DNA from 3 places in the Neorhizobium sp. PAMB6630 genome. Region 1 is predicted to be linked to each of the others. Evidence: predicted binding sites of a transcription regulator. Region 1 holds the regulator's gene; each other region holds the start of a gene.
The links. The regulator PhoB, encoded in region 1, activates phosphate uptake and scavenging genes when phosphate is short. The targets are predictions, from matches to a motif close to TGTCATNNANCTGTCAT.

Region 1 (9,708 bases):
CCTGGCCTTCTACGAAAACAACATGGACAAGCTGAAGGTTGCAACCGTCAAGGACGTTGTTCCGTCGACGGAAACCATCTCTTCCGGCAAGTATCCGGTCTCGCGTCCGCTGTTCTTCTACGTCAAGAAGGCACACCTGGGCGTTATCCCGGGCCTCAAGGAATACGTCGAGTTCTTCATCTCCGACGCCATGGTCGGCCCTGACTCGCCGCTGGCCGAATACGGCCTGGTTGCTGCTCCGGACGCAGAGCGCGAAGCTGTTCGCAAGGCCTTTGCTGCTGGCAAGACCATGTAATTTCCAAGCTTGCCGGCGGAAGATGCTTCCGCCGGCAAGTGCCTTATGGCGCCGTCCGGCATTGGCCGGATGAAAACCTGACTGTTTGCTAACACCTGTTTTTACCAAAATTTAGTCTGCTTCAATGAATGAAGCCGAACGGCGCATGGCACATGCTGCCGAACAGGCGGTGGCTGGGGGATTTAATGAGTACATCAATGCTCCTTCTGACGACGGCGGTGATAGCCATTCTGGGCTATCTTGCCGGCACGCGGCGTGCGCTTGCACTCTCCGGTGGCCGGTCGTCGAACATGCATTCAAGACCGGGCTATTACGGCTCGTTCGTCGCCGTCTGGGCGGGCCTTCCGGCGCTCCTCGTCCTTGCCGTCTGGCTGATCGTCTCGCCGGCGGTCATCAATAACGTCGTGCGCAACGATTTTCCGGCGGATGCGCTGGCGGAATCGGCTGCGACGCAGAGCCTCAACTTCGGCATGATCGAGGGCATTGCACGCGGTCTCAATGCGCTGTCTGCCGAAGAAACGGCGCAGGCTGAGCGCAATCCGGACGAACTTCGCGCGCTGATGGGAAGCCGCGGCGTGGCCATCGCCGGCGAGCCGCAAGCCTATATGGTCAAGGCCGCAGTCGACCTGAACCGCCTGCGCGCGCTGAATGGCTGGGCAACCGCCTTCATCGTCACGATCATCGCGCTTATCGGCGGCTTCGTGTCCTATCGGATGATCAAGCCGCGTTTCCGGGCGCGCAACCGCGTCGAACATGTCATTCTGGGCAGCCTTATCGTTGCCTCCTCCATTGCCATCCTCACCACTGTCGGCATCGTTGCCTCGATGCTGACGGAAGCGACGCAGTTCTTCCATGCCGTGCCGGCCTGGGAATTCTTCTTCGGAACGGTGTGGGATCCGCGTTTTGCGGCGGCCGGTTCTGGCGGTTCGGAAGGCCAGTTCGGCCTCATCCCGCTCTTGCTCGGTACGCTTTATATCGGCTTCGTCGCCATGCTGTTTGCCGTGCCGGTCGGCCTGTTCTCGGCCATCTACATGGCCGAATATGCCTCGCCGCGGCTGCGCGCCATCGTCAAGCCGCTTCTCGAAGTGCTCGCCGGCATTCCCACCATCGTCTACGGCTTTTTCGCGCTGACGACGGTTGGACCTTTCCTGCGCGATATCTCCGCGCAGATCGCAGGCCTGACGACTGGAAACTATACCAGCTTTATCCAGGCGCAGAGCGTGCTGACCGCCGGCTTCGTCATGGGCATCATGCTGATCCCCTATGTGTCCTCGCTGTCGGATGACATCATCACCGCTGTGCCGCGTGCCATGCGTGATGGTTCGCTCGGTCTTGGTGCCACACGGTCCGAAACGGTCAAGCGCGTCATCCTGCCGGCCGCTCTTCCGGGCATCGTCGGCGCCCTCCTGATGACTGCTTCGCGCGCCATCGGCGAGACAATGATCGTAGTGCTTGCCGCCGGTGTTGCCGCCCGCATGCAGCTTAATCCCTTTGAGCCGATGACAACGGTAACGGTGAAGATCGTCAACCAGTTGACGGGCGATCTGGAGTTCACCTCGCCGCAGACGCTTGTTGCCTTTGCGCTTGGTATCACGCTGTTTGCCATCACGCTTTGCCTGAACATCTACGCGCTCTATATCGTGCGCAAATACCGGGAGCAGTACGAATGAGCCAGGTTGTCACGCCTTCGGCCACTCCGGCCGCCGCACGCCCCCGCGTGCGCCGCGACATCGGCATCAAGCGTCGTTACGCCGCCGAACGTCGTTTCCGCGCCTATGGCATCGCCGCCATTCTCTTCGGCCTCATCTTCCTGTTCATGCTGCTGACCTCGGTCGTCTCCAAGGGCTATACGGCGTTCCAGCAGACGATGATCACGGTGCCAATCGAGTTTTCCGAGCAGGTGATCGATCCCAACAATGAGCGGGCAACCAATCCGCAGAAACTCCTCACGGCGAACTATCCGGTGCTGGCCCGCAATGCGCTCGCCAAAGTGCTCGGCGTTGCCGAAAACGACCGCACCAAGATGCGCGAAGTGGGCCAGATGCTGTCAGACAGCGTGCGTGCCCAGCTGCGTGACCTCGTGGTTGCCAATCCCTCGATCATCGGGACGACGCAGAGCGTGCGTCTTCTGGCAGCCGGCGATCTCGACTCCGCCTTCAAGGGGCAGATCGATCTCGACGTGACCGAGAGCAACCGCAAGATCTCCGACCAGCAGGTTGGCTGGATGAAGCAGATGGCCGAGGCCGGCACGCTTGCCAAGCATTTCAACACGGGCATCTTTGTGAACGGCGCCTCCAGCCGTCCGGAAGCAGCCGGTGTCGGTGTGGCGCTGATCGGTTCGTTCTACATGATGCTGATCGTACTGGTTCTGGCTCTGCCTATCGGCGTTGCCGCGTCCATCTATCTTGAAGAGTTCGCCCCGAAGAACCGCTTCACGGACCTCATCGAGGTCAACATCAACAACCTGGCAGCCGTTCCCTCGATTGTTTACGGCCTTCTCGGTCTTGCGGTGTTCATCAACTTCATGGGCCTGCCGCGTTCGGCCTCGCTGATCGGCGGCCTGGTGCTGACCCTGATGACGCTGCCGACGATCATCATCGCCACGCGTGCGGCGCTGAAGGCTGTGCCCCCGTCCATTCGGGCAGCAGCGCTCGGGCTTGGCGCCTCCAAGATGCAGACGATCTTCCATCACGTTCTGCCGCTTGCGATGCCGGGCATCCTGACGGGCACCATCATCGGTCTGGCCCACGCGCTCGGTGAAACCGCGCCGCTTCTCCTGATCGGTATGGTCGCCTTTGTCGCCAACTACCCGACCACGCCGCTCGATCCGTCGACGGCCTTGCCGGTGCAGATCTACATGTGGGCTAACGAGGCGGAACGCGCCTTCGTGGAGCGCACCTCGGGAGCAATCATCATCCTGCTCCTGTTCCTGATCGCAATGAATGTTGGCGCAATCCTCTTGCGTCGTCGCTTCGAACGGCGTTGGTAGAAGGACCCGGACCATGAACATGATGTCGGAAGCAGCAGTTGAAAAGGCTCTGGATCAGAAAATGAATGACGTTTCCTACAAGATGGTGGGCAAGGACGTTTCTGTCTATTACGGCGAGAAGCGGGCCCTCTTCGACGTAAACCTCAATGTCCGCGAGAACACGGTGACGGCGCTGATCGGCCCTTCGGGCTGCGGCAAGTCCACCTTCCTGCGTTGCCTCAACCGCATGAACGATACGATCGAAAGCTGCCGTGTCACCGGGCGTATCACGCTCGATGCCGACGATATCTACGATCCGTCGATCGACGTGGTGGAACTGCGCGCCCGCGTCGGCATGGTGTTCCAGAAGCCGAACCCGTTCCCGAAGTCGATCTACGAAAACATCGCCTACGGTCCGCGCATTCACGGCCTTGCCCGCAACAAGGCGGACATGGACCAGATCGTCGAGGCAAGCCTGCAGCGTGCGGGCCTCTGGAACGAAGCAAAGGACCGCCTGCAGGAATCTGGCACCGGCCTTTCCGGTGGCCAGCAGCAGCGCCTCTGCATTGCCCGCGCCATTGCCGTTTCGCCTGAGGTCATCCTGATGGACGAGCCCTGCTCGGCGCTCGATCCGATTGCGACGGCCAAGGTGGAAGAGCTGATCCACGAACTTCGCAGCAATTACACCATCGTCATCGTCACCCACTCGATGCAGCAGGCGGCCCGCGTGTCGCAGCGCACCGCCATGTTCCATCTCGGCCAGCTGGTCGAGGAGAACGACACGGACAAGATGTTCACCAACCCGGATGATCAGCGTACGCAGGATTACATCATGGGCCGCTTCGGCTGATTGCCGTTACACCCATGCCCTTGCGCTGACACCCCTATCCGAGGACGCCAAATATGCCTTCGCACATCCTTTCGGCCTATGACGAAGACCTGAAATATCTGAACCGCCGGATTTCCGAAATGGGCGGCCTTGCCGAGCAGATGTGCGGCGATGCCGTGCGGGCGCTGGTCAATTCCGATGGCGCGCTTGCCCAGAAGGTCATCTCCGACGATGTGATCCTGGATCACGCTGAACGCGAGATCCAGGAAAAGGCGATCATCACCATCGCCAAGCGCCAGCCGATGGCGGCTGACCTGCGCGAAATCATCGGAACGCTGCGTATCGCTGCCGATCTGGAGCGCGTCGGCGACCTTGGCAAGAACACTGCCAAGCGCGTCATCGCAGTGCAGGGCACCGGCGTGCCGCGCAAGCTTGCTCGCGGCCTGGAACACCTGTCGGAGCTTGCGCTGGTTCAGCTGAAGGAAGTGCTGGACGTGTTTTCCAGCCGTTCCGTGCAGAAGGCCGAAGCCATTCGCCAGCGCGACGAGGAAATCGACGCGATGTACACCTCGCTGTTTCGCGAGCTGTTGACCTACATGATGGAAGATCCGCGCAACATCACGTCGTGCACGCATCTTCTGTTCTGCGCCAAGAACATCGAGCGCATCGGCGACCACGCCACCAACATCGCCGAAACCATCTATTACATCGCAACAGGTGCCCAGCCTGAAGGCGAGCGCCCCAAGGACGATACGTCCAACACGCTTGGTGCTGTGGCCGAGTAAGGCCATACTGACGGAGTGCCTGAACCATGCTGCCCAAAATTGCGGTTGTGGAGGACGAGGAAGCTCTCAGCGTCCTCCTGCGCTATAATCTCGAGGCCGAAGGCTACGAGGTCGAGACGATCCTGCGCGGAGACGAGGCGGAGATCCGCCTCCAGGAACGGTTGCCGGATCTGTTGATCCTCGACTGGATGCTGCCGGGCGTATCGGGCATCGAGCTTTGCCGGCGCTTACGCATGCGTCCGGAAACCGAACGGCTGCCGATCATCATGCTGACGGCACGCGGTGAGGAAAGCGAACGGGTGCGGGGCCTTGCCACCGGTGCCGACGATTACGTCGTCAAGCCGTTCTCGACGCCGGAACTGATGGCGCGGGTGAAGGCCATGCTGCGACGTGCTCGGCCCGAGGTTCTCTCCAGCGTGCTGCGCTGCGGTGATATAGAGCTGGACCGCGAGACGCACCGCGTTCACCGTAAAAGCCGCGAAGTGCGGCTTGGGCCGACGGAATTCCGCCTCCTGGAATTTCTGATGGCCTCGCCGGGCCGCGTCTATTCACGCTCGCAGCTGCTCGATGGCGTCTGGGGCCATGATATCTACGTGGATGAACGCACCGTCGACGTGCATGTCGGGCGCCTGCGCAAGGCACTCAACTTCTCCAACATGCAGGATGTGATCCGCACCGTGCGCGGCGCCGGATATTCGATGGAAGCCTGAAGCGCGTTCGTCACGTCTGATGAAACACGGTTTTGACGCCCGGCGGCTCTTGGCTCCGGGCGTTCTTTTGTCGGCTTTTTCAGGGTGTCTCCAGGCACAAAAAAACGGGCGCGAGGCCCGTTTTCAGAGTGCTGAGCGGCAAACGCTCGAAAAGATATCAGGCGCGGGCAGCAGCCGAGATGTTGGCAGCCTTACGACGCTCGTTGACCGGCTGGTAGGCGAGGCGAGCGTGATATTTGCAGTAGGGCGAGGTATCGGCAGAATCCGAACCGCAGAAGTGGAAGTCGTCCTTCAGGGGATCGCCCATCGGCCACTTGCAGGTGCGTTCCGTCAGGTCCGTCAGCGAAAGCTTACGCGACATCGGTACCACGACATTGCTCGGGGCGCGGAATTCCGTCGGCTGTACGGCCTCGACTTCCGGCGCTACCACGGCAACACCAACCGCATGGGGTGTGGTACGGGCAGGATTGGTTGTGGTGCGGGCCGCAAAGTTCGGGGCGCGCGGAGCAGAGGTGGTGCGCTTGGGCGCGGTGCGCGCCGTTGCCTGCGTGCCGCCGGCCTTGACGCGGCCTGGCAGGTTGAGACGGTGTACCTTGCCGATCACGGCGTTGCGGCTGACGCCGCCCAGCTGTGTTGCGATCTGGCTTGCGCTCAGGCCTTCGGCCCAAAGCCGCTTTAGTCTCTCGACGCGCTCGTCCGTCCAGTTCATGCCATCTCTCCGCCGTAGGGGCTGTGCGGACAGAATCGCTCACCTGCCGGCGGGAAGATTTCCTGCCGGACATACCATATATATGTGCTTGGTGACTAGTTCCGCCGCATGCAGTCTAGTAATTGATCTTTAACCTATCGACCCCGGGACTCGCTGACAAGAGTCGGCGGAATCGCGGCGAATCGATTTCAGGGTTTTCCCCAACTTGCTTTTAAGGCGAGTCTTTTTTGTCACAGCGCAAAAGCTTCGCGCAAGCCAGCCTCACGCAGCGGAAATCCCCTGAAATTCAAGCGATTTGTTGACAGTTGATCCTGAAATGCCGATAGTGCGCCAGCCGCCGCTTAAGGCGGCATTTTTAGTTTCTGGTTTGAATTCCGGCGGCCGTGCCGCCACAAGGGATTATCGTTGCCCAAGGAGTGATGTCGCCATGGCTGAAGCCGCACTTTTCGACACCTTTGCACGGGCTCCGCTGCGTTTCGTGCGCGGCGAGGGCGTCTGGCTCGTGACGGAAACGGGCGAGCGATATCTCGATTTCGGCGCAGGCGTTGCCGTGACCTCCTGCGGCCATTCCAATCCGCATCTGGTCGCGGCGCTGAAGGACCAGGCCGACAAGGTCTGGCACCTGTCCAACCTCTATGAAATTCCCGAGCAGGAACGGCTTGCCCGCCGCCTGACCGAGGCGACCTTTGCCGACAAGGTGTTCTTCACCAATTCCGGTGCGGAAGCGCTGGAATGCGCCATCAAGACGGCGCGTCGTTACCATTATTCCAAGGGCCACCCGGAAAAATTCCACATCATCACCTTCGAAGGCGCCTTCCATGGCCGCACGATCGCGACGATTGCTGCCGGCGGCCAGGAAAAATACATGGAAGGTTTTGGGCCCAAGGCGCCCGGTTTCGACCAGGTGCCGTTTGACGACATGGACGCGCTGAAGGCGGCCATCACCGAAAACACCGCAGCGCTGCTGATCGAGCCAATCCAGGGCGAGGGCGGCATCCGTGTGGTGTCGAAGGAATTCCTGCGTGAACTGCGCCAGATCTGCGACGACAACGGCATCCTTTTGATGTTTGACGAGGTGCAGTCCGGCGTTGGTCGTACCGGCAAATTTTTTGCCTATGAGGCAACCGGCATTACCCCCGATATCATGGCCGTGGCCAAGGGCATCGGCGGCGGTTTTCCCTTCGGCGCCTGCCTTGCCACTGCCGAGGCCGCCTCAGGCATGAAGCCCGGCGTTCACGGCACGACCTATGGCGGCAATCCGCTCGCCATGGCTGTCGGCAATGCCGTGCTCGACGTGGTGCTGGCCGATGGTTTCCTCGACAATGTGCGCGATGTGGCGCTGGTTTTCCGCCAGGGCCTTGCCTCGCTCAAGGACCGTTTCCCCGACGTGATCGAGGAAATCCGCGGCGAAGGCCTGATGCTGGGCGTCAAGGCGCGCGTGCCCGCTGGCGAACTGGCGCTGGCCATGCGCGAGGAACATCTGTTGGGCGTTCCCGCCGGCGATAACGTCATTCGTCTGCTGCCGCCGCTGGTGGTCACGGCGGAAGAGGCCCGTGAGGGCATTGCGCGCATCGAGCGTGCGGCCGAAAAGCTCAGCCGCGAACAGTTGAAGAAAACGGCCTGACGGGCTCTTTCGTAACGCAAGGGCCGCCGGACGGCGCCCCGATGGATTGGACCATGGCATCACCTAAGCATTTTCTCGATCTCTCGGCCGTTTCGTCCGGGGAGCTGCGCACCATTCTCGATGACGCCCGCACCCGCAAGCAGGCCACCAAGGCCGGCACGGCGGACAAGCCGCTGGCCGGCAAGATGCTGGCGATGATTTTTGAAAAACCCTCCACCCGCACGCGTGTCTCGTTTGATGTCGGCATGCGCCAGCTGGGCGGCGAAACGCTGTTTTTGTCGGGCACGGAAATGCAGCTCGGGCGTGCCGAAACCATTGGCGATACCGCCAAGGTTTTGTCGCGTTATGTCGATGCCATCATGATCCGCACCACTGACCACACGCGCCTGCTGGAGCTTGCAGAGCATGCGACGGTGCCCGTCATCAACGGTCTCACCGACGAAACGCATCCCTGTCAGATCATGGCCGACCTTCTGACCTTCGAGGAACATCGCGGGCCGGTGGCGGGCAAGACCTTCGCCTGGACAGGCGATGGCAACAACGTGCTGCATTCCTTCGTGGAAGGCGCTGCCCGTTTCGGCTATCAGATGAACATGGCTGTGCCGCTGGGTTCTGAACCCTCCGACAAATATCTCAACTGGGCGCGCAACAATGGCGGCGACGTCAAGCTGTTTCATGATGCAGAGCGCGCCGTCGATGGCGCCGACATGGTGGTGACCGATACCTGGATCTCGATGAACCAGGAACACAAGGCGCGCGGCCACAATGTCTTCCAGCCATACCAGGTCAACAGCCAGCTGATGCAGCGCGCCAATGCCGATGCACTGTTCATGCACTGCCTGCCGGCCCATCGCGGCGAAGAGGTGACTGACGAGGTGATCGACGGTCCGCAGTCCGTCGTGTTCGACGAGGCGGAAAACCGCCTGCATGCGCAGAAGTCGATCCTGGCCTGGTGTTTTGGCGCCGTCTGACGCTTTTGGGCGAGCGGCTTGATTTGACGGTCGGGCCACCCCATCTGTCGGCTTTCCAATCGCGCCCGCACCCCTGCCGGTTCGGGCGTTTCAAGATACATCGTCGGCCTCTTTGCCCGGTCAGCGGTTCCGCTCGGCCGCCTTATGTGCGAAATGGGTGCTCCGGCGCGAAGGAGTAAGTCATGGCAGAAGCTGTAGTGGACGTGAGCGAACTTAATCTGGCGGGCGATGACCGCGTTATCCCGTTCCAGGTCGAGGGACTGGATGTGCGCGGCCGCGCCGTACAGCTCGGGCCGCTTCTGAACACCATTCTCGGCCGTCACGATTATCCGGCACCGGTTGCCCGGCTGCTGGCGGAAGCCATCGTCCTCACGGCGCTGATCGGCACATCGTTGAAATTCGACGGCCGTTTTACCGTGCAGACGAAGGGGGATGGTCCCGTCGATCTGCTGGTTGCCGATTTTTCGAGCCCTGAAAGCCTGCGCGCCTATGCCCGTTTTGACGAGGAAGCGCTGGAGGCTGCGGTGAAGGCTGGGCGCATTTCGCCGCCAGAACTGCTGGGAGAGGGATTTCTCGCGTTCACCATCGACCAGGGCCAGGGCATGCATCCCTATCAGGGCATCGTGCCGCTGGACGGTTCGTCGCTCGAGGAGATCGCCGGGGTCTATTTCCGCCAGTCGGAACAGATCCCGACCAAGGTGCGCCTCGGCGTGGCCGAACTGATCGACCGTGATGAGGCGGGCAAACCCCGCCACAACTGGCGGGCCGGCGGCGTTCTGGCGCAGTTTCTGCCGCAGGCGCCCGAGCGCATGCGCCA
Region 2 (9,708 bases), 1.5 Mb from region 1:
CCTTATCCGTCGCTATCGGGCGGCGAACAGCAGCGGGTGCAGTTTGCCCGCGCGCTGGCACAGGTGCCGAACCCGGTGGAAGGGGGCCGGCCGCGCGCACTGTTTCTCGATGAACCGACGGCAAGCCTCGACCTCGGCCACCAGATTTCGGTGCTGGAAATTGCCGCCGGTTTTGCCCGCGGCGGCGGGGCCGTGCTTGCCATCCTGCACGACCTCAACCTTGCCGCCGAATTTGCCGATCAGGTGGTGGTACTGTCACGCGGAAAAGTGGTGGCGGAGGGGCCGGCGGCGGACACGCTGAGCGATACGGTCGTTGCCGATGTCTATGGCATCGCCGGTGCCGTCGGGCGCATGCCCGCCGCCCACATTCCCTTCGTGCTGCCGCAATCGCGCCACCGCGCATCGCTTTAAAAACTCAAGCTGCATCCGGCCTTGTCAGGATGAACAGCGACGAGCCGGCCATCACTGCCGCCACCAGCAACGCCCGCCACAGAGGCGGCGCCATGCCAAAGAAGAAGATGCCGTAGCTGACGCTCATCAACGAAACGGCGGCGATCTTGGCCTTGCGCGAAATCGCACCATTGCTGCGCCAGTCGCGCAACGGTTTTCCGAAGCGCGGATGGTTCAAAAGCCACGCTTCCAACCGAGGCGAAGAGCGCGTGAAACAGGCAACTGCCAGCAGCAGAAACGGCGTCGTCGGCATGACCGGCAGGAAAGCGCCCACCACGCCAAGCGCCACGAACAGCCAGCCGAGGCCCAGAAACAACCAACGCATTGATGAGAAATCCTGAGAGGTATGTGGAGACGATGATAGCGGAAAGCCGGTGATTGGGAAACCTGCCTTTCGCAATCATGTTCTTTGCCAACGATTGTGCGGGGGTGGCAGTTCCAAGGTGACCATCGTGGAACTTCCGCGCTGGTAATCCTGTTTTCGCCGTTTATATTGCCGCGCAACATCAATGGAGTTGCAGTTCCCCATGTCGCAGAAGAAGGTTCTTGTTGTCGGTGGTGCCGGTTATATCGGCTCGCATAATTGCCTTCTTCTGGCAGAGCGCGGCTATCAGCCGATTGTTTTCGACAACCTGTCGAACGGGCATGCCGAATTTGCTAAATGGGGGCCGCTGGAACAGGGCGATATCCGCGACCGGGCGCGTCTGGACGAGGTGTTTGAAAAGTACAAGCCGGATGCCGTCCTGCACTTTGCAGCTCTGATCGAGGTCGGCGAATCGGTGAAGAACCCGGTCGCCTTCTACGACAACAATGTCATCGGCGCGCTCACACTTCTGTCGGCTGCCATGGATGCCGGCGTCAAAGCCTTCGTTTTCTCCTCCACCTGCGCCACCTACGGCTTGCCGGTGCAGGTGCCGATGGATGAAACCCATCCGCAGGCCCCAATCAACCCGTATGGCCGCACAAAATTTATCGTCGAACAGGCGCTGAAGGATTACGGCACCTACAAGGGCCTGCGCTCGGTGATGCTGCGTTATTTCAACGCGGCCGGCGCCGATTTCGAAGGTCGCATCGGCGAATGGCATACGCCGGAAACCCATGCCATTCCGCTTGCCATCGAGGCAGCCCTTGGCCGCCGCCAGGGTTTTAAGGTGTTCGGCGATGATTATGACACGCGCGACGGCACCTGCGTGCGCGATTACATCCACGTTCTCGATCTGGCTGACGCCCATGTGCGCGCCGTCGATTATCTGCTGGCCGGCGGCGAGACGGTGGAACTGAACCTTGGCACCGGCACCGGCACGACGGTGAAGGAACTGCTGGCGACGATCTCCGAAGTCTCCGGCAAGCCGTTCCCGGTCGAGTATGTCGGCCGTCGCGATGGCGATTCCACCACACTGGTTGCCAACAACGACAAGGCAAAGGCCGTGCTGGGCTGGGAGCCGCAATATTCGCTGCACGACATCATCCGCTCTGCCTGGGACTGGCATTCCAAGGCCAATTTCCACCTGAACTGATAAAGGGTAGCGCGATGACGGAGACGGGCGTCAAACTGGAAGAGAGCTGGAAAAAGGCCTTGGCGCCTGAATTTTCAGAGCCTTACATGGGCGCTCTCCGGTCTTTCCTGCTCTCGGAAAAAGAGGCGGGAAAGCACATCTTTCCGAAGGGGCCGGAATATTTCCGCGCCCTTGACCTGACGCCTTTACCCCAGGTGAAGGTCGTGATTCTGGGGCAGGATCCTTATCATGGGGCAGGGCAGGCGCATGGCCTGTGTTTCAGCGTGCGCCCCGGCGTGCGCGTGCCGCCCTCGCTCGTCAACATCTACAAGGAAATGCGCACGGATCTTCACATCGAACAGCCGGCGCATGGCTTTCTGGAGCATTGGGCGCGACAGGGCGTGCTGTTGCTCAACAGCGTTTTAACGGTGGAGGAGGGGCGCGCCGCCGCCCACCAGGGCAAGGGCTGGGAACGGTTTACCGATGCGGTGATCCGCGTGGTGAACGAGGAATGCGCCCATGTCGTCTTCATGCTCTGGGGCGCTTACGCCCAGAAGAAGGCGGGGTTTGTCGATCAGCGCCGGCATCTGGTGCTGAAGGCGCCGCATCCCTCGCCGCTGTCTGCCCATAACGGTTTTTTCGGCTCCGGGCACTTTTCCAAGGCGAACGCCTACCTGATCTCCAACGGGCGTGATCCCATTGATTGGCAATTGCCCGCTACGCCGGTTCAGGATGTATGAGGACGTCCAGTTCTATTTTGTGAACGATCCGTTCTGATCGTTCACTCTATGCAATTTAGCCGAAGAGGGCCATCTTCACCCCAGACAAGCGGGCCGGTTGACGGATCGCTGGAAACAAGGGGTTTTTCACATGATCGACCAGATCAAGGGCCTGCATCACGTTACATCAATGGCCGCAAGCGCCCGCGGCAACAACAAGTTCTTCACCGATACGCTCGGCCTTCGCCGCGTCAAGCAGACGGTCAATTTCGATGCGCCTGACGTCTACCATCTCTATTATGGCGATGAGCAGGGCACACCCGGTTCCGTCATGACCTATTTCCCGTTCCCGCACATCGCCAAGGGCCGTCCCGGCACCGGCGAAGTCGGCACGACGGTCTTTGCCGTGCCGGATGGTTCGCTCGGTTACTGGGCCAACCGTCTTGCCGCCAAGGGCAGCCTGGAGATGACGGCCGATGAAGCCTTTGGCGAAAAGCGCCTCAACTTTTTTGGCCCCGATGGCGATGGTTTTGCGCTTGCCGAAGTCAAGGACGATGCCCGCGCCGGCTGGACCGGAAACGGTGTCGATGCCGATCATGCCATCCGCGGCTTTCACTCGGCCTCCATGCGTCTTCGCGATGAAGGGGCAACCGTCGAGCTGTTGAAGTTCATGGGCTATCAGGAAGTCGACCGCAAGGATGGCGTTACACGCTTGGCCATTCCCGGCGGCAATGGCGCCGATACGATCGATATCGAGACCATGCCGAACATTGCGCGTGCCCAGCAGGGGGCAGGCTCCGTGCATCACATTGCCTTTGCCGTCGAAAACCGCGCAAAGCAGTTGGAAGTGCGCAAGGCGCTGATGGACACCGGGTATCAGGTCACGCCTGTCATCGACCGCGATTACTTCTGGGCGATCTATTTCCGCACGCCGGGCGGCGTTCTTTTCGAAATCGCCACCAACGAACCGGGCTTCGATCGCGATGAAGACACCGCGCATCTCGGTCAGGCGCTGCAGCTTCCGGCCCAGCACCGCCACCTGCGTTCCTATCTCGAAGAGCATCTGGAAAAGCTGGAAGGCTGAGGAGAGGCATCATGAGCACGGAAAGTTATCTGCACCGCGTGCGCTCGGGAAAACCGGGCGCACCCATCTTCTTCGTGTTTCACGGCACGGGCGGCGACGAAAACCAGTTTTTTGATTTCGGCAGCCGGCTTTTGCCGGAGGCAACGGTGATCTCGCCGCGCGGCGACGTTGCCGAACACGGCGCCGCCCGCTTCTTCCGCCGCAAGGCGGAAGGCATCTATGATCTCGACGATCTGGCGCGGGCGACCCAGCGGATGGCGGAGTTTGTGGCCGCCAACCGCGACAAATACCAGGCGGGGCCGGTTCTCGGTCTCGGCTTTTCCAACGGCGCCAATATTCTGGCCAATGTCGTGATCGAACAGCCGGACCTTTTTGCCGCCTCTGTGCTCATGCATCCGCTGATCCCGTTCGCGCCAGAACCGCGTCCGGGATCCGGCAAGGTGCTGATCACCGCCGGCGAACGCGATCCGATCTGCCCGGTCCCGCTCACACAGGCGCTGGCGGATTATTTCGTTGCGCAAGGCGAAGACGTGACGCTGGACTGGCACCCCGGCGGCCACGAAATCCGCCCCAACGAAATCGAAGCGCTCAAGGCTTTCCTTCAGCCCTACGGCGCCTGATCGGGAGGGCAAATGGTCTGGTCGCGTTGGGTGGCCGCATGCTCCCTTCTCCCCGTCCGATCCAGGACAATCGCATATGACGCAAGTCCCCTCCCAAACCCTCCCCACAAGGGGGAGGGCTTAACCCCGCCGCGCCCCTTTTTGCAGAATGGGACGATTGCCACGTCGTATCTCCCCCCTTGCGGGGGAGATGCCCGGCAGGGCAGAGAGGGTCTTATTTCAGATACGGTAGCCCTACCGTCAAAACGAGGAGAAGGTCGCGGCAACGGGATGAGGGGCACCTTGCGGCAAAGCGACCGGCCAATTCCAATTTCCCGCCCGACATCATTCCCGCTTGCCCGTATTCCCGCTTGCATGGGCAAAAACCCTGGCCGATAGTCTCTCCACCCGCCATGCATGCAGCCATTCCGGAGAGTTTTCTTGGACAAACAGGTCTTTAATCCCCCCTCGGTCAGAAAGCCGTTCGGGCACTATAATCATGGGCTTCTCGTGCCGCCGGGCGCTTCGCTGCTGGTGACGTCGGGACAGCTCGGCATTGCGCAAGACGACAGCATTCCCCCCGATGTGACAGGCCAGGCAGAGCTGTGTTTTCAGGCGATAGAGGCAATTCTGGTCGAGGCGGGTATGAGTTTTGCCGATGTCATCCGCATTTCCGGTTTCGTGACGAAGCGCGAGGATTTTGCGCCCTATATGGCCGTGCGCGATCGCTATACGGCGGAGCCGAAGCCGGTCTCCACGCTGATTATCGTTGGCGGCTTTACCCGGCCGGAATTTCTGGTCGAGGTGGAAGTCACCGCCGCCAAAGTGTTTTGACGGCGGCTTGGGGTTGGCTCAGTCGGGCCAGCTCTTTAATGCCCGCAGCATTGGCGTCTTCTTCATCATGTGGCCGTCCATACGCGAAAGCAGATGGTCAAGCAGCGAGACGGCCTCGGCCACGGCCGGGCCCTTGTTCAGCATCACGCATTCGGCGCGCGCGGCCATGGCTGCATCGGTCATTTCGCCGCGCGAGGGTAGGCCGGTCTTTACCAGATCTTCCAGCACCTGGGTCGCCCAGATGGTGGGAACGGCGGCGGCCTCGCAGATCCACAGGATCTCCTCCTGCATTTCCGCCACCCGTTCAAAGCCGATTTCGGCCGCCAGATCGCCGCGCGCGATCATCACGCCGAACGGGCGCCGGTGGCGGAGTGCTGTTGCGATGAGGGCGGGCAGGTTGCGCACGGCATCCGGATGCTCGATCTTGGCAACGAGGCCAAGCTTGCCTTTTCGCATGGCGGCCCTCTCTGCCCCGCCGGGCGTTGTGCCATCGTGGCGGGCAAGGGCTGCCTCCAGAAGATCGATATCTTCCGGCCGGCTGACGAAGGAATAACCGATCATGTCGGCGCATTCGACAACGCTCATGAGGTCTGCTTCGTCCTTGGCGGTGAGTGGCGACAGGCCAAGCGCCGTATCGGGCAGGTTGAGGCCCTTTTCCGGCTTGATCTTGGCGCCGCCGGTCTTGCAGCGGGTGACGCGCACCAGGGCGGCCGTTTCCGACAGGGCCTCCACCACGCCTTCCAGCTTGCCATCGTCGTAGCGGATGCGGTCGCCCAGCGAGAGGCGGGTCACGATCTGCGGCAGCGACACGGACGCGCAGACCCTTGCGCCGCCGGCAAGGCCGGGTTCTCCCTCGGCCGCAAGCCGAAACAGGTCGCCCACCTGCAGCTTGGCGCCCTTTGCCGGCGCCACGGTTTCCGTGCGGATTTTGGGGCCGGCAATGTCCATCAGCACCTTTACCGGGCGTGCCAGCCTTTCGCCGGCTGCGCGCACGTGGCCTGCCATGGCAAGCCAGGCATCGCGATCGTCGTGGGCGCAGTTGATACGGGCAATCGTCATGCCGCGCTTGACGAGATCGGCCACCATGTCGGGCGCATCGGCGGCCTCGCTCGGCAGCGTGACCATGATGCGGCAACGGCGATGGGAGGGCGCGGCCCCCAGCAGATCGCCTGCCGCTGCGGCAAGGGCTTGCTCCCCGTGAAAGAACGTTTCTTCCGTCGGGCGTGAAAAGGGCGGTGCAGAAGCCGTTGCGGCCGCAAGGCTTGCCAGAACGGCATCGAGCGTGGGCAGAACGCGGCTCTCAAGCCGTCCGAGCGAGGAAAAGCCAAGGCGCATCAGTTGGCGTTGCAGGGGCCGGATGTCGCGCCGGCGCAGCGTGAGGTAGTGGGAAAGATTGGCAAGACGCGCGGCATCTGCGGCAAGCAGGGGCGTTGCGCCGAAAAGCTCTTCGGCCAGCGGCTGAGATGCATCGGCAATCGCTGAACGCAGCGCCGCAACCTCGTCAAACACGGCTTTCAACTCGCCGGCATCGGCCGTATCTCCGCCGAGCGCCGCGATGGCCTTGGTGGCCGCCGCTTCCGCAGCGTCATCCGCGATTTCGTTATAGGTCTGTACCTGAAGCATGTTGGTCTCCGCATTGTCTGGCGCCAAGGCTGCGCTGCGGAGTTGACGATGGCATGACAGAAAAGGGGCGCGCCTTGCGTTTGCGCAAATGGAGCCGGCAGGAGTTGAGGCTGCGACGTCTTGGCGCAAGGACGACGCTGCGGCAGCGTCGTCCGGGAGGTCTTTCGTCCTCAGTAGCCGCAGGCGCGCAACTGGTTTTCGTAACGGCTTGCCATGCTGGCCGAACGCTGTGCTGCCTGACGGGTGCCGGAGGAAAACGCGCCACGCTCATAACCGCTATGGCCAGAATAATAGGCGAGATAAAGACGGTAGCCGTCTTCGAGCGGAATGCCGTTACGGTCATGGCTCTTGCGGTGATACCAGCCGACGAAATCGATGGCATCGCCGAAGTCGGAGCGGCTGGCGCCCCAGCGCCCGGTTTCGCGGCGATAGCTTTCCCAGGTGCCATCAAGCGCTTGCGCATAACCATAGGCAGACGACGCGCGTGTCCAGGGAATAAAGCCCAGCAGCTTCGTGCGGGGCGGCCGTGCGCGGGCGCGGAAACCGGATTCCGTATAGATCGTCGCCATCAGAACCGGCACCGGCACACCGTATCGTTGTGAAGCATTTTTGGCTTCGCGGGCCCAGTTGTTAAACAGTCCATCACGTTGTGCGAATATGGCGCAGGCATTGTCGATCCTGCTGGGGGCGGTACCGCACCCAACGAGCATCAGAAGGGCGATTAGTAGGACAATGCGCATCGCTTAACCTCTTGTTCCAAGAGATTTATAGCGATGAAAATTTAATTATGTCTTTAAACGATACAACTTTAGAAGCGTGCCATTTCGGTCTTTACACGCTGAAGGAATGCGGCGCGCGTGGCCTCGGTGCAGTTGTTCATGTCGTAATGGGCGAGAAATTTCACCGGTGCGCCGATGGCGATCTGTGCCCGGATGACACGTTTGATGACCTTTTTCGGCGGGTTTCCAACGAGAAAAGCCCGCATCGGTGTGCCGCCATAGGTCATCACCGCAGCCAGCTTGCGGATGTGGCGAAGCGTCGGCGTCAGCTTGCCGTTTTCGAGCGCGAAGGACACGCCCGGCAGCCAGACCCGGTCGAAATAACCCTTCAGCATCGCAGGAAAGCCGAAATTCCACACCGGCGTGCAGATCACCAGACCCTCGGCTTGTTTCAGCCGTTCCACATAGGGTTCAAGCCCCGCCATGTTCTCGGGATAATCGTGGTAGATGCGCCGACTGTGGGCCGAGAGTACCGGATCGAACCCTTCCGCATAAAGATCGCAGGCGTCAACGACATGACCTGCCTGCGCCAGACTTTCACAGGTCTGGCGAAACAGCGCCTTGCCATAACTTTCCTCAACGGGATGGGAATGCAGAACGAGTACGCGCATGAGAAAAGCTCCAAATCTTCGCCCGATGCAATCGCACTCGGGCTTCAGGTCAAAACTTCCGCGCCGTTTGTCCCAGCACCTTTATCCACCGCCGCCAGGCCGGGGATCAAAGCTGCCATGCCGGAAATCCTGCATGGGCCGGAAAGACCGGCCGGGAGTACCTTCGGAGTGAGTAAAGTGGCGGTGATTGTTAAATAAGGTCCTTCGTGTGATGCGATGTTGAGAGCGGGGCAGCCCCCTCATCCGCCTGCCGGCACCTTCTCCCCGAGGGGGAGAAGGGAGGAAGCCGCACCGTTTGTGGCTCTCCTCTCCCCTTGGGGAGAGGGTGGCCGAGCGAAGCGGAGGGCGGGTGAGGGGGAGCCCTGGACGAAAACCTGCGCGATCTTACTCCCCCGCTTCGGAAAAGGCCTGCAGGCCCGGAAACAGGTAGTTCTGGCCCGCCTTGAAATCGAAATCCGGATTGTCCCAGGCGATCATCTTGCCGGGGTTGAGAAGCCCCTGCGGATCGGTTTCCTTCTTGAAGGCAAGCTGGACTTCGTCCGTCTGCTTCATGCCGCCTTCTTCCAGCGTATAGCGGTGCGGGTTAAACACCGGGCAGCCATTCTCCTCGTGGATGCGGATGATCTCTTCCAGCCGCTCTTTTGTAGTGTAGCGCACCAGCGGCAGGCCGGAACATTGCATGCGCCCGTCGAACTTGATGAATTCCAGATGGCCGGGCACCTCGTCGCCAAAGATCTCCGTCATCTTGGCAACCTTTGCCACATGGTCCGGCCCCGGATATTGCACCTGCAGATAGGTGAAGCTCGGATCGACTTTTAGCGCCCGCAGCGTCGTGTGGTTCCAGCCGAGTTCGTAGGCATGTGGAATGCCCTTCATGCTCTCCACGGTATCGGAGCGGAACAGCACTTCGCCCTTCATCTTGTCCGTCAGCGCCAGGAACGGCTCCATGGACTGCGGCGCCACCATCAGGACCACGATGGACTGGTCGCGGTGGCGGATGAACGGCTTGTGGCGGGGGAAGAAATCGAACGGGATCGGCGCTGCAATCGGCGCGACTTCCTTGAGCAAAATGCCGTTCTTGTGGGCGAGCGCATCGGCAAGACGGACGGCATCCATGTAATCGTCGTAACCGACGAGCACATCCACCCAGTCATAGGCGGGGGCCAGCGGCATTTCCACCTGCGTGATAATGCCATTGGTGCCATAGGCATGGGTCACCTTCTGCAGGTCCCAGGCCTTGAGGTCGAGCACGCGCGGTTCCGCCTCCATGGTGACGACGCGCAGCGACAGGATATTGCCGAGATCGCGAAGCCCGCCCCAATGAATGGAGCCGACGCCGCCGGAGCCGCCGGCCACGAACCCGCCGATGGTGGCCGATTGCGCCGTGGAGGGGTGAAAACGCAGCTCCTGTCCGGAATGGGCTTTCGTCTGGCGGTCCAGTTCGGCAATCACGATGCCGGGTTCGCAGATGACGCGGCCGGGATGGATTTCCTTCACCTTGTTCATGTTGATG
Region 3 (9,708 bases), 1.2 Mb from region 1:
AGCGACGATTGCTCGGCTTTTGGGCCAGCTGTCGAACAGGAATGCGAAGGGCGCCACCGTGGCGCCCTTTTTGCATTTTGTCGCAATGGCAGAGGCTGATGCGGCGGCTTGATACACTGCCTGTTGGCGTGTCGGCGCAACTGCTGATATGAAGCGCGCCGAAGACGTTCATGGAGACCTCAATGCCTCGCACCTGCCTTGCCGTGATCCTCGCCGCCGGCGACAGCACCCGGATGAAGTCGTCGATGTCGAAGGTTCTGCATCCGATTGCCGGGCTGCCGATGATCGGTCATGTCATGCGCGCCATCGGCGATGCCGGCATGGAAAATGCAGCCCTTGTGCTCGGGCGGGATGCGGAGGCGGTCGCCAAAGCTGCCGTCACCGGAGGCATCGAGATCACCACAGTTTTGCAGGTCGAGCGGCGCGGGACAGGCCATGCGGTGCTGACGGCACGCGAGGCCATTGCGCAAGGCTTCGATGACGTGGTGGTGACCTATGGCGACGTGCCGCTGGTGCGCCCTGAAACCTTTCTTGCCGCCCGCGAAAAACTGGCCCAAGGCGCTGACGTGGTGGTGATCGGCTTTCACACGCAAAACCCGTTCGGTTATGGCCGGCTTCTGGTCGAGGATGGCGAATTGGTGGCGATCCGCGAGGAAAAGGACGCAACCGACGAGGAACGCAAGGTCAGCTGGTGCAATAGCGGGCTGATGGCCATCAATGGCGCCCGTGCGCTCGAATGGCTGGAAAAGATCGGCAATAGCAATGCCAAGGGCGAATATTACCTGACGGATCTCGTGGAAATCGCCCGTGCCCACGGTGGCCGGGTGGTTGCCATCGATGCGCCCGAGGCCGAACTTGCCGGCTGCAACACGCGCGCCGAACTGGCGCTTCTGGAGACAAGCTGGCAGCAGCGCCGCCGTCATGAGATGATGCTCTCAGGCGTTTCGATGATTGCGCCGGAAACGGTGTTTCTTGCCCATGACACCGTGCTTCAGCCGGATGTGCTGATCGAGCCGAATGTGGTCTTCGGCCCGGGCGTGACGGTGGAAACGGGTGCGGTGATCCATGCCTTTTCGCATCTGGAAGGGGCCTATGTGGCATCCGGCGCAACGGTTGGCCCGTTTGCGCGCCTGCGCCCGGGCGCCAATCTCGGCGAAGGTTCCAAGGTCGGTAATTTCTGCGAGGTGAAGAAAGCCGAGATCGGGGCGGGCGCCAAAGTGAACCATCTCACCTATATCGGCGATGCCTCCATTGGCGCGGGCACGAATATCGGGGCCGGCACCATCACCTGCAATTACGATGGTTTTAACAAGAGCGAGACGCGGATCGGCGAAAACGCCTTCATCGGCTCGAATTCCGCGCTGGTCGCTCCGGTTACCATCGGAAACGGTGCCTATATCGCCTCCGGCAGCGTGATTACGCAGGATGTGCCCGAGGATGCGCTGGCCTTTGGTCGTGCCCGCCAGGAGGTGAAGCCGGAACGGGCGAAAGCCGTGCGCGAACGGGCGCAGGCCTTGAAAGCTTCGCGGAAGAACAGCCGGTAAACTCAGATAGATTACCGTAACAAATCGAATTTGACCGGCGCGCCAATTGCACATTGTGTGCGGTGCGGTAGGAATTCGCGCATTCGAGAAAACGAAAGAGGTTCATATGTGCGGTATCGTTGGCATCGTCGGCAAGGCACCGGTGGCGGAACGGCTGGTCGATGCGTTGCGGCGGCTGGAATATCGCGGTTATGATTCGGCCGGTGTTGCCACGATCCATGACGGCGTGATGGAGCGCCGCCGCGCCGAGGGAAAACTGTTCAACCTCGAAAAGAAGCTGTCCCTGGAACCATTGCCCGGTGAGATCGGTATCGCCCATACCCGCTGGGCAACCCATGGCGTGCCGAACGAAACCAATGCGCATCCGCATTTCGTCGAGGGCGTGGCGGTCGTCCATAACGGCATTATCGAGAATTTTTCCGAGCTGCGCGATGAACTGCTTTCCGAAGGTGCTATCTTCGAAAGCCAGACGGATACGGAAGTGGTGGCGCATCTGCTGGCCAAATTTATCCGTGCGGGCAAGGATCATCAGGCGGCGATGCTTTCCATGCTGAACCGCGTCAGCGGCGCCTATGCTCTGGTGGTGATGTTTGCCGATGATCCCGGCACGATTTTCAGCGCCCGCTTCGGGCCGCCGCTCGCCATCGGGCATGGTGAGGGCGAGATGTTTCTGGGCTCCGACGCGATTGCGCTCGCACCCTTTACCAACCGCATCACCTATCTCGTGGATGGCGATTGCGCCGTGATGACCGCGCGCGGCGTGTCGATCATGGATTATGCCGGAAAGCCGGTCTCGCGGCCGATGCAGATTTCGCAGGCCGCAGCCCTGATGGTCGACAAGGGCAATCACCGCCATTTCATGGAAAAGGAAATCTACGAGCAGCCGGAAATCATTTCGCATGCGCTCAGCCACTACGTGGATTTTGCAAGCGGCACGGTGAAGGCGCAAGGCCCGGCCATCGATTTCGCGAAGGTTAGAAGCCTTGCCATTTCCGCCTGCGGCACCGCCTATCTGGCTGGTCTCATCGGCAAATACTGGTTCGAGCGTTATGCGCGCCTGCCGGTGGAAATCGATGTCGCCTCGGAATTTCGCTACCGCGAAATGCCGCTGTCTTCCGATCAGGCGGCGCTGTTCATCTCGCAATCGGGCGAAACCGCCGATACGCTGGCTTCGCTGCGCTATTGCAAGGAGGCGGGGCTGCCGATCGGCGCCATCGTCAACGTGCGCGAATCGACCATTGCGCGGGAAGCCGACGCGGTGTTTCCGATTCTGGCCGGTCCCGAAATCGGCGTTGCCTCGACAAAAGCCTTCACCTGCCAGCTGGCGGTGCTGGCCTCGCTTGCCATCCAGGCCGGCCGGGCGCGTGGCACGTTGTCCGAGGTGGGCGAAAAGGCCATGGTGCGCCATCTGATCGAGATGCCCCGCGTGATGAGCCATGTGCTGAACCTCATCCAGCCGCAGATGGAAACGCTGTCGCGCGACCTGTCGCGCTTCAAGGATGTGCTTTATCTCGGACGCGGCACCAGCTACCCGCTGGCGCTGGAAGGCGCGCTCAAACTCAAGGAAATCTCCTATATCCATGCGGAAGGTTATGCGGCGGGCGAACTGAAGCATGGGCCGATTGCGCTGATTGATGAAAACATGCCTGTCATCGTCATTGCCCCGCATGACCGGTTCTTTGAAAAAACCGTCTCCAACATGCAGGAAGTGGCCGCCCGTGGCGGCAAGATCATCTTCATCACCGACGAAAAGGGAGCGGCCGCCTCTAAACTTCCGACCATGGCGACCATCGTTCTGCCTGTCGTGGACGAGGTGATTTCTCCGATGATCTTTGCGCTGCCGGTCCAGCTTCTGGCCTATCACACGGCGGTTTTCATGGGCACGGACGTTGATCAGCCGCGCAATCTTGCCAAGTCGGTGACGGTGGAGTGAGTTCTTCGGCCGGCATTGTCACCGATGCCGGTTTCTCCCGTCGTTGACGCGGACGCGATTATTTGAAGCCTGTGCCCTTGCGGGGGCAGGTGCCCTCCGGCATTGTCCGGCTTCACCTGCCGTTTTACGGCACTGCAGCATGATTGACGGATTACGATGACGGATATCCCGGAAAGAATTACGCTGGCCGGCCGGCTGCGGAACAATTTCCTCACCGGCCTCATTATCTGCGCGCCGCTTGCCATCACCATCTGGCTGACATTTGCCTTTATCGACTGGGCCGACAGCTGGGTGACGCCCTATATCCCCGAGCGTTACAATCCGCAGTATTATTTCGATATCGCGATCCCCGGCACCGGGCTGTTGATCGCCATGGTGTTCATCACCGTGATCGGTTTTCTCGGAAAGAACCTCATCGGCCGCTCGGTCGTCAAATTCGGCGAATCGATCCTGCATCACACGCCGCTGGTGCGCACGCTCTACAAGAGCCTGAAGCAGATTTTCGAGACGGTGCTGAAGGACCAGTCCACCTCGTTCAAGAAGGTCGGGCTCATTGAGTTTCCCGGCCCCGGCACCTGGGCGCTGGTGTTCATCTCGGCGGAAGCGCAAGGCGAGGTGGCGGCCCGCCTCAACGAGACCGGCGAGGAGATGATCGCCGTCTTCCTGCCGCCGACGCCGGTGCCGACCGCCGGATTTTTGCTGTTCGTGCCGAAAAGCCGCATCGTCATGCTCGACATGACGCCGGAGGATGCCGCAAAGCTGTTGATTTCCGGCGCGCTTATCACGCCGCCCTGGACGCCGAAGGCACCGGTGGAACCGCAGCCACCAAGCGAAATCGCACCGCAACCCGCCTGAGCATCACAAGCGGTGCCAGGCTTCATCCAGCCGTCATATTGGCCGCCTAGAGACAAGGGCTGGGGGCGTTCGACTGCTGGAGGATGAAGGGGCAAAAGGCTCCTTTACCGGGTCCAAGGGCGTGGCGAACGGATCCTCTCCCGAAATTTTTCCAGAGGGCCGCATCCATGCGCACTTCCAACACCCGTGTTTCGCATTGCCTGAAGATGGCGCTTGCCGCCTCGCTCTTTCTGTCGCCCGTTGCGGCTCTTGCCGAGGGCAGCGTCAGCGCCGCCGGCGTGACCGTCACCAACAAGGGCCTTGTGGCCATCGGCCGCATGCCGGCAAACCTCAAGGACAAGTTCGGCGAAACCTTTGGCTCCGGTTCCGGCATGGCCTTCGACACAAAGAGCTGGAAAAAGGATGGCGATGCCTATACGGGCGCGCTGTGGCTGCTGCCGGACCGTGGTTATAACGTCGAAGGCACGACCGACTACAACACCCGCATCAACCGGATTGAACTGCGCCTGACGCCGGCAGCGGCAGGTGCTGCCGTTGCCGCCGACAAACAGCAAACGGGACTTGAAGCAAAGCTTGTCGATACGGTTCTGCTTCTCGACAACCAGGGCAAGAGCATGACCGGGCTTGATCCGGAATCAGGCGTTCGCGCCGCCTCTGGCACGCTGCCGGCACTTCCGGAAGCGCGCACCGGCAAGGTTTCGCTCGATCCGGAAGCCGTCGTGCTTCTGAATGACGGCTCGATGCTGATCAGCGACGAATACGGCCCTTACATCTATCGCTTCGGTGCAGACGGCAAACTGCTCTCTGCCACGCAGCCGCCGAAGGCGCTGTTACCGATGCGCAAGGATGCGCTGAACTTCTCCTCCAACAATGTCGATGCCGGCGGCAAGAAGCCGGACCCGAAGGATCCCGATACCGGCCGCCAGAACAACCAGGGCCTTGAGGGCATGTCGATGACGCCGGATGGCAAGTTCGCGATTGCCGTGCTGCAATCGGCGACCCGCCAGGATGGCGGCGATTCGTCCTCGACCCGCATGAATACCCGCGCGCTCGTTTATGATGCCAGCGACGTGTCCAAGCTGAAGCTGGTGCATGAATATGTCGTGCCGCTGCCGACCTTCGACAACAAGGGCAAGGTGGCCGTTGCCGCCCAGAGCGAGATCCTGGCGCTCTCCGACAAGGCTTTCCTGATGATTGCCCGCGACAGCAACAACGGCCAGGGACTGAAGGGCGACACCTCCGTCTATCGCAAGATCGATCTCGTCGACCTGTCATCCGCCACCGACATCGCCAACGGCGATTTCGATGCCATGAAGCCGGTCGCCCCCAAGGGCGTTGTGGATACCTCCGTCACGCCGGCCAAGCTCTCCGATTTCATCGACTTGAACGATGCAGCAGAGCTTGCCCGTTTCGGCCTGCACAATGGCGCGCCGAACGACCGCAACAACCTCTCTGAAAAGTGGGAGGCCATGTCGATTGCAAGCGCTCTCGATCCGGCAGCGCCGGATGACTATTTCCTCTTCGTCGCCAATGACAACGATTTCCTGACGCAGGATGGTTTCCAGGTGGGCGCGGCCTACAAGGCCGAAGGTGGTGCCGACGTCGACACCATGTTCCAGGTGTTTCGCGTGACTCTGCCGGGCATGAAGAAGTAAGCTCTTTCAGCTCTCGGCAAAACTTTAAAGGCCCCGGCGATTGTCTCGCCGGGGCCTTTTTTCATCAGGCTGAGCGCAAGACCCGTACGGGCACGCCCTTGTAGGCCGGCGTGCCGGAGCGCCTGTCGTGATCGGCCATGGCGATCACCGCGTTCATTTCGGGATAATAACCGGCAATGGAGCCCCTGGGGATATCGTAGGCGACAGCGGTGTAACCGGTCACGCCGCGCGGGCGGTCGTCACCTGAAAACAGCGAGCGGATGTCGATGCGGTCGCCATCGGCAAGCCCGCGGGCGGCCAGATCCTCGGCGTTCATGAACACCACGTCGCGGCGGCCGAACACGCCGCGATAACGGTCATCCATGCCGTAGATGGTGGTGTTGTACTGGTCGTGGGCACGAAGTGTCGTCAGCACCAGGGCATCCGCGGAAAGACCTGCGCCGTCTTCCTCAAGCCCGCGCGCCACGAGAAACGTTGCCTTGCCCGATGGCGTGTTCCAGACACGGTCGGACGCACCGACGGTCAGGCGAAAGCCGCCCTTGACGCGGACGCGGGCGTTGTAATCGGCAAAATCGGGAAACACGACTTCGATCTTGTCCCGGATGCGGTCGTAGTTTGCGAGCATCCCGTCCCAGTCGATGCCGTAACGGTCACCCAGCGTCGCCTTCGCCATGCCGACAACAATGGCCGGCTCCGATAGAAGCAGTTCGCCCGGCGGGTTGAGAAAGCCGCGCGAGGCATGCACCATCGACATGGAATCCTCGACCGTCACCGATTGCGGACCCGATGCCTGCACATCGAGATCGGTGCGCCCGAAGCAGGGCAGGACGATTGTCGTCTTGCCCGTCAAAAGGTGCGAGCGGTTGAGTTTTGTGGCGATGTGGACGGAGAGATCCAGCTTGCGCATCGCTTCGAACGTGTACTCCGTATCGGGCATGGCGACGGCGAGATTGCCGCCGAGGCAGATCAGGGCTTTTGAGGTGCCGTCATTGATCGCGTCCACCGCTTCCACGGCATTGTGGCCCTTGTCGCCAGTCGGGCGAAAACCAAAGGCCCGTTCGATGCCATCGAGGAGGGCCGGCGTCGGAATTTCGGTAATGCCGACGGTGCGGTCACCCTGCACGTTTGAATGGCCGCGCAAGGGGCAGATGCCGGCGCCTTCACGGCCGATATTGCCGCGCAGCAGCAGGAAATTGGCGAGCTGCTGAACGTTTTCCGTGCCATGCGCATGCTGGGTGATGCCCATGCCGTAGCAGGCAATCACCTTCTTCGCCTTGATGTAGACATCCGCTGCGCCACGCAGAGCCTCTTGCGTGAGGCCCGACTTCAAAACAATGGCTTGCCAGGAGGTTGCATCGATATCCTGCCGCAACGCTTCAAGCCCGATGGTGTGTTCGGCGAGGAAATCCCGATCGAGAACGCCCGGTCCACCGGCGTCACTGTCGGCATCGTCGCGCTCGAACACGGCCTTCATCAGGCCCTTGAGGGCGGCGAGGTCACCGCCGGCCTTCACCTGATGGTAGGCGGAGGCAATCGGTGTGGAAGAGAACGTCGCCATCTCCACCGGGTCTTGCGGCGAGGCAAACTTTTCGAGCGCCCGTTCCTTCAGCGGATTGAACACAATGATCGGCACGCCGCGCCGTGCGGCCTCGTGCAGTGTCGCCATCATGCGCGGATGGTTGGTGCCGGGGTTGTGGCCGAAGCTGAAGATGGCGTCGCAATGATCGAAATCCTCCAGCAGCACCGTGCCCTTGCCGACGCCGATCGATTTCGGCAGGCCGACGCTGGTCGCCTCGTGGCACATGTTCGAACAGTCGGGAAAATTGTTGGTGCCATAGGCGCGCACAAAAAGCTGGAACAGGAAGGCGGCCTCGTTGGAGGCGCGTCCGGACGTGTAGAATTCTGCCTGATCAGGGTTCTCCAGCGCGTTCAGGCCCTCGCCGATCAGTTTGAAGGCGTCAGCCCAGTCGATCGGCTGGTAACGGTCCAGCTTGGCGTCGTAGATCATCGGGTGCGTGAGGCGTCCCTGATCCTCGAGCTGATGGTCGGTCCAGGTCCACAATTCGCTGACCGTATGCTCTGCGAAAAATTCCGGGCCGATGCGTTTGGCGGTGGATTCCCAGGTGATCGCCTTGGCGCCGTTTTCGCAGAACTCGAAGGATGAGGTGTGTTTTGGGTCGGGCCAGGCGCAGCCGGGGCAATCGAACCCTTCCGCCTGGTTGGCCTTCAGCAGGGTTGCGCTGCCCTGGGCGACGATCTGCTGTTGGGAAAGGGCCTTGGCGACAGCGCGCAAAGCGCCCCATCCGCCGGCTGGGGCATCATAGTTCTTGATGCCTGAAGGTCTTTTACTGGACATGAGAGACTCCAAATGCTTCCGGCGACCGCAGGCCCGAAAAGTGGTCAAAACTTGGCTTTCATCAATCTACACGACAAAAAGTGCATGTCGTCTTGTCGATTTCCCGCAAATGGTGATGTTGTTGACATGGGAGTGGCTGTGACGGTCCCTGACCTGGCGACTATCAGCCGGCGCGCAAAAAACGGATCGCCTCGTCGCGCCGGTGCATGTAGAGCAGCACGCGCAGTGCCTGGCCCCGCTCGCCGGTGAGATCCGGATCCTTTTCCAACAGGTAGGCCGCATCCTTGCGGGCGATTTCCAGAAGATCCGCATGGGCTTCCAGGCTTGCGATGCGAAAACCCGGCGTACCCGATTGACGGGTGCCCAGCAATTCGCCTTCGCCGCGCAGTTTCAGGTCTTCCTCGGCAATCAGAAAACCGTCCTCGCTGTCGCGCAAGATCGAAAGGCGTGCCTTGCCGGTTTCGCTGAGCGGCCCCTTGTAGAGGAGGATGCACGACGAGGCTTCGTCACCGCGGCCGACACGCCCGCGCAGCTGGTGCAGCTGGGCGAGGCCAAACCGTTCGGCATGCTCGATGACCATGATGGTGGCATCCGGCACATCAACGCCGACTTCGACAACGGTCGTGGCCACAAGCAGGCGCAGATCGCCCGCCTTGAAGGCTGCCATCACCGCGTCCTTTTCGGCACCGTTCATGCGGCCATGGACAAGGCCGACCTTCGATCCCATCTGCGCCCCAAGCGCCTTGACCAGCACCGCGTGGCGCTCTTCCGCCGACATCAGCTCCGAGGCATCCGATTCCTCGACCAGAGGGCAGATCCAGTAGGCTTTCTTGCCATCGGCAATCGCGGCGCGCAGGCGTCCGATGATGTCGTCCAGCCGCTCTGTCGGCACCGTCACCGTCTGGATCGGCTTGCGGCCGGCCGGCTTTTCCGTGAGCTTGGAGACATCCATGTCGCCGAAGGCGGCGAGCACCAGCGTGCGCGGAATGGGGGTCGCCGTCATCACCAGCATATGCGGGGAAATGCCTTTCGCCGTGAGGCGCAGGCGTTGATGCACGCCGAACCGGTGTTGTTCATCCACCACCGCCAGCATCAGATCCTTGTAGACGATGGCATCCTGAAACAGTGCATGCGTGCCGACGATAATCTGCGCCTCGCCGGAGGCAATGCGCTCCATCACCGCGTCGCGCTCGCGGCCCTTGACGCGGCCGGTGAGCACCTCGACCTTCAGGCCGACCGCTTCGCCAAAACGGCTGATCGTTGCAAAATGCTGCCGCGCCAGAATTTCCGTCGGCGCCATCAGCACTGCCTGACCGCCGGCCTCCACCGCATCGGCCATGGCCATCAGCGCCACCAGCGTCTTGC

Region 2: a site for PhoB is predicted at 6,848-6,864, ahead of AC4CWF_RS04930 (pyruvate kinase). Genes of this name have one in related genera too.
Region 3: a site for PhoB is predicted at 4,353-4,369, ahead of AC4CWF_RS10345 (esterase-like activity of phytase family protein). Genes of this name have one in related genera too.

The regions. Positions count from the first base shown of each region.
Region 1 covers NZ_CM177836.1:3,431,497-3,441,204, reverse strand. Annotated here, with positions in the region: gene AC4CWF_RS16380 (substrate-binding domain-containing protein) at 1-295, shown strand, start outside; gene pstC (phosphate ABC transporter permease subunit PstC) at 481-1,965, shown strand; gene pstA (phosphate ABC transporter permease PstA) at 1,962-3,284, shown strand; gene pstB (phosphate ABC transporter ATP-binding protein PstB) at 3,298-4,113, shown strand; gene phoU (phosphate signaling complex protein PhoU) at 4,167-4,877, shown strand; gene phoB (phosphate regulon transcriptional regulator PhoB) at 4,904-5,587, shown strand; gene AC4CWF_RS16350 (GcrA family cell cycle regulator) at 5,745-6,296, opposite strand; gene AC4CWF_RS16345 (aspartate aminotransferase family protein) at 6,724-7,920, shown strand; gene argF (ornithine carbamoyltransferase) at 7,974-8,891, shown strand; gene AC4CWF_RS16335 (Hsp33 family molecular chaperone) at 9,074-9,708, shown strand, end outside.
Region 2 covers NZ_CM177836.1:1,042,303-1,052,010, forward strand. Annotated here, with positions in the region: partial or broken gene AC4CWF_RS04895 (heme ABC transporter ATP-binding protein) at 1-411, shown strand, start outside; gene AC4CWF_RS04900 (YbaN family protein) at 416-775, opposite strand; gene galE (UDP-glucose 4-epimerase GalE) at 978-1,967, shown strand; gene ung (uracil-DNA glycosylase) at 1,982-2,686, shown strand; gene AC4CWF_RS04915 (VOC family protein) at 2,817-3,749, shown strand; gene AC4CWF_RS04920 (alpha/beta hydrolase) at 3,761-4,369, shown strand; gene AC4CWF_RS04925 (RidA family protein) at 4,790-5,182, shown strand; gene AC4CWF_RS04930 (pyruvate kinase) at 5,201-6,805, opposite strand; gene AC4CWF_RS04935 (transglycosylase SLT domain-containing protein) at 6,976-7,545, opposite strand; gene AC4CWF_RS04940 (NAD(P)H-dependent oxidoreductase) at 7,614-8,195, opposite strand; gene AC4CWF_RS04945 (FAD-binding oxidoreductase) at 8,580-9,708, opposite strand, start outside.
Region 3 covers NZ_CM177836.1:2,187,865-2,197,572, reverse strand. Annotated here, with positions in the region: gene glmU (bifunctional UDP-N-acetylglucosamine diphosphorylase/glucosamine-1-phosphate N-acetyltransferase GlmU) at 183-1,544, shown strand; gene glmS (glutamine--fructose-6-phosphate transaminase (isomerizing)) at 1,651-3,477, shown strand; gene AC4CWF_RS10350 (DUF502 domain-containing protein) at 3,634-4,332, shown strand; gene AC4CWF_RS10345 (esterase-like activity of phytase family protein) at 4,500-5,987, shown strand; gene AC4CWF_RS10340 (FdhF/YdeP family oxidoreductase) at 6,052-8,343, opposite strand; gene recG (ATP-dependent DNA helicase RecG) at 8,507-9,708, opposite strand, start outside.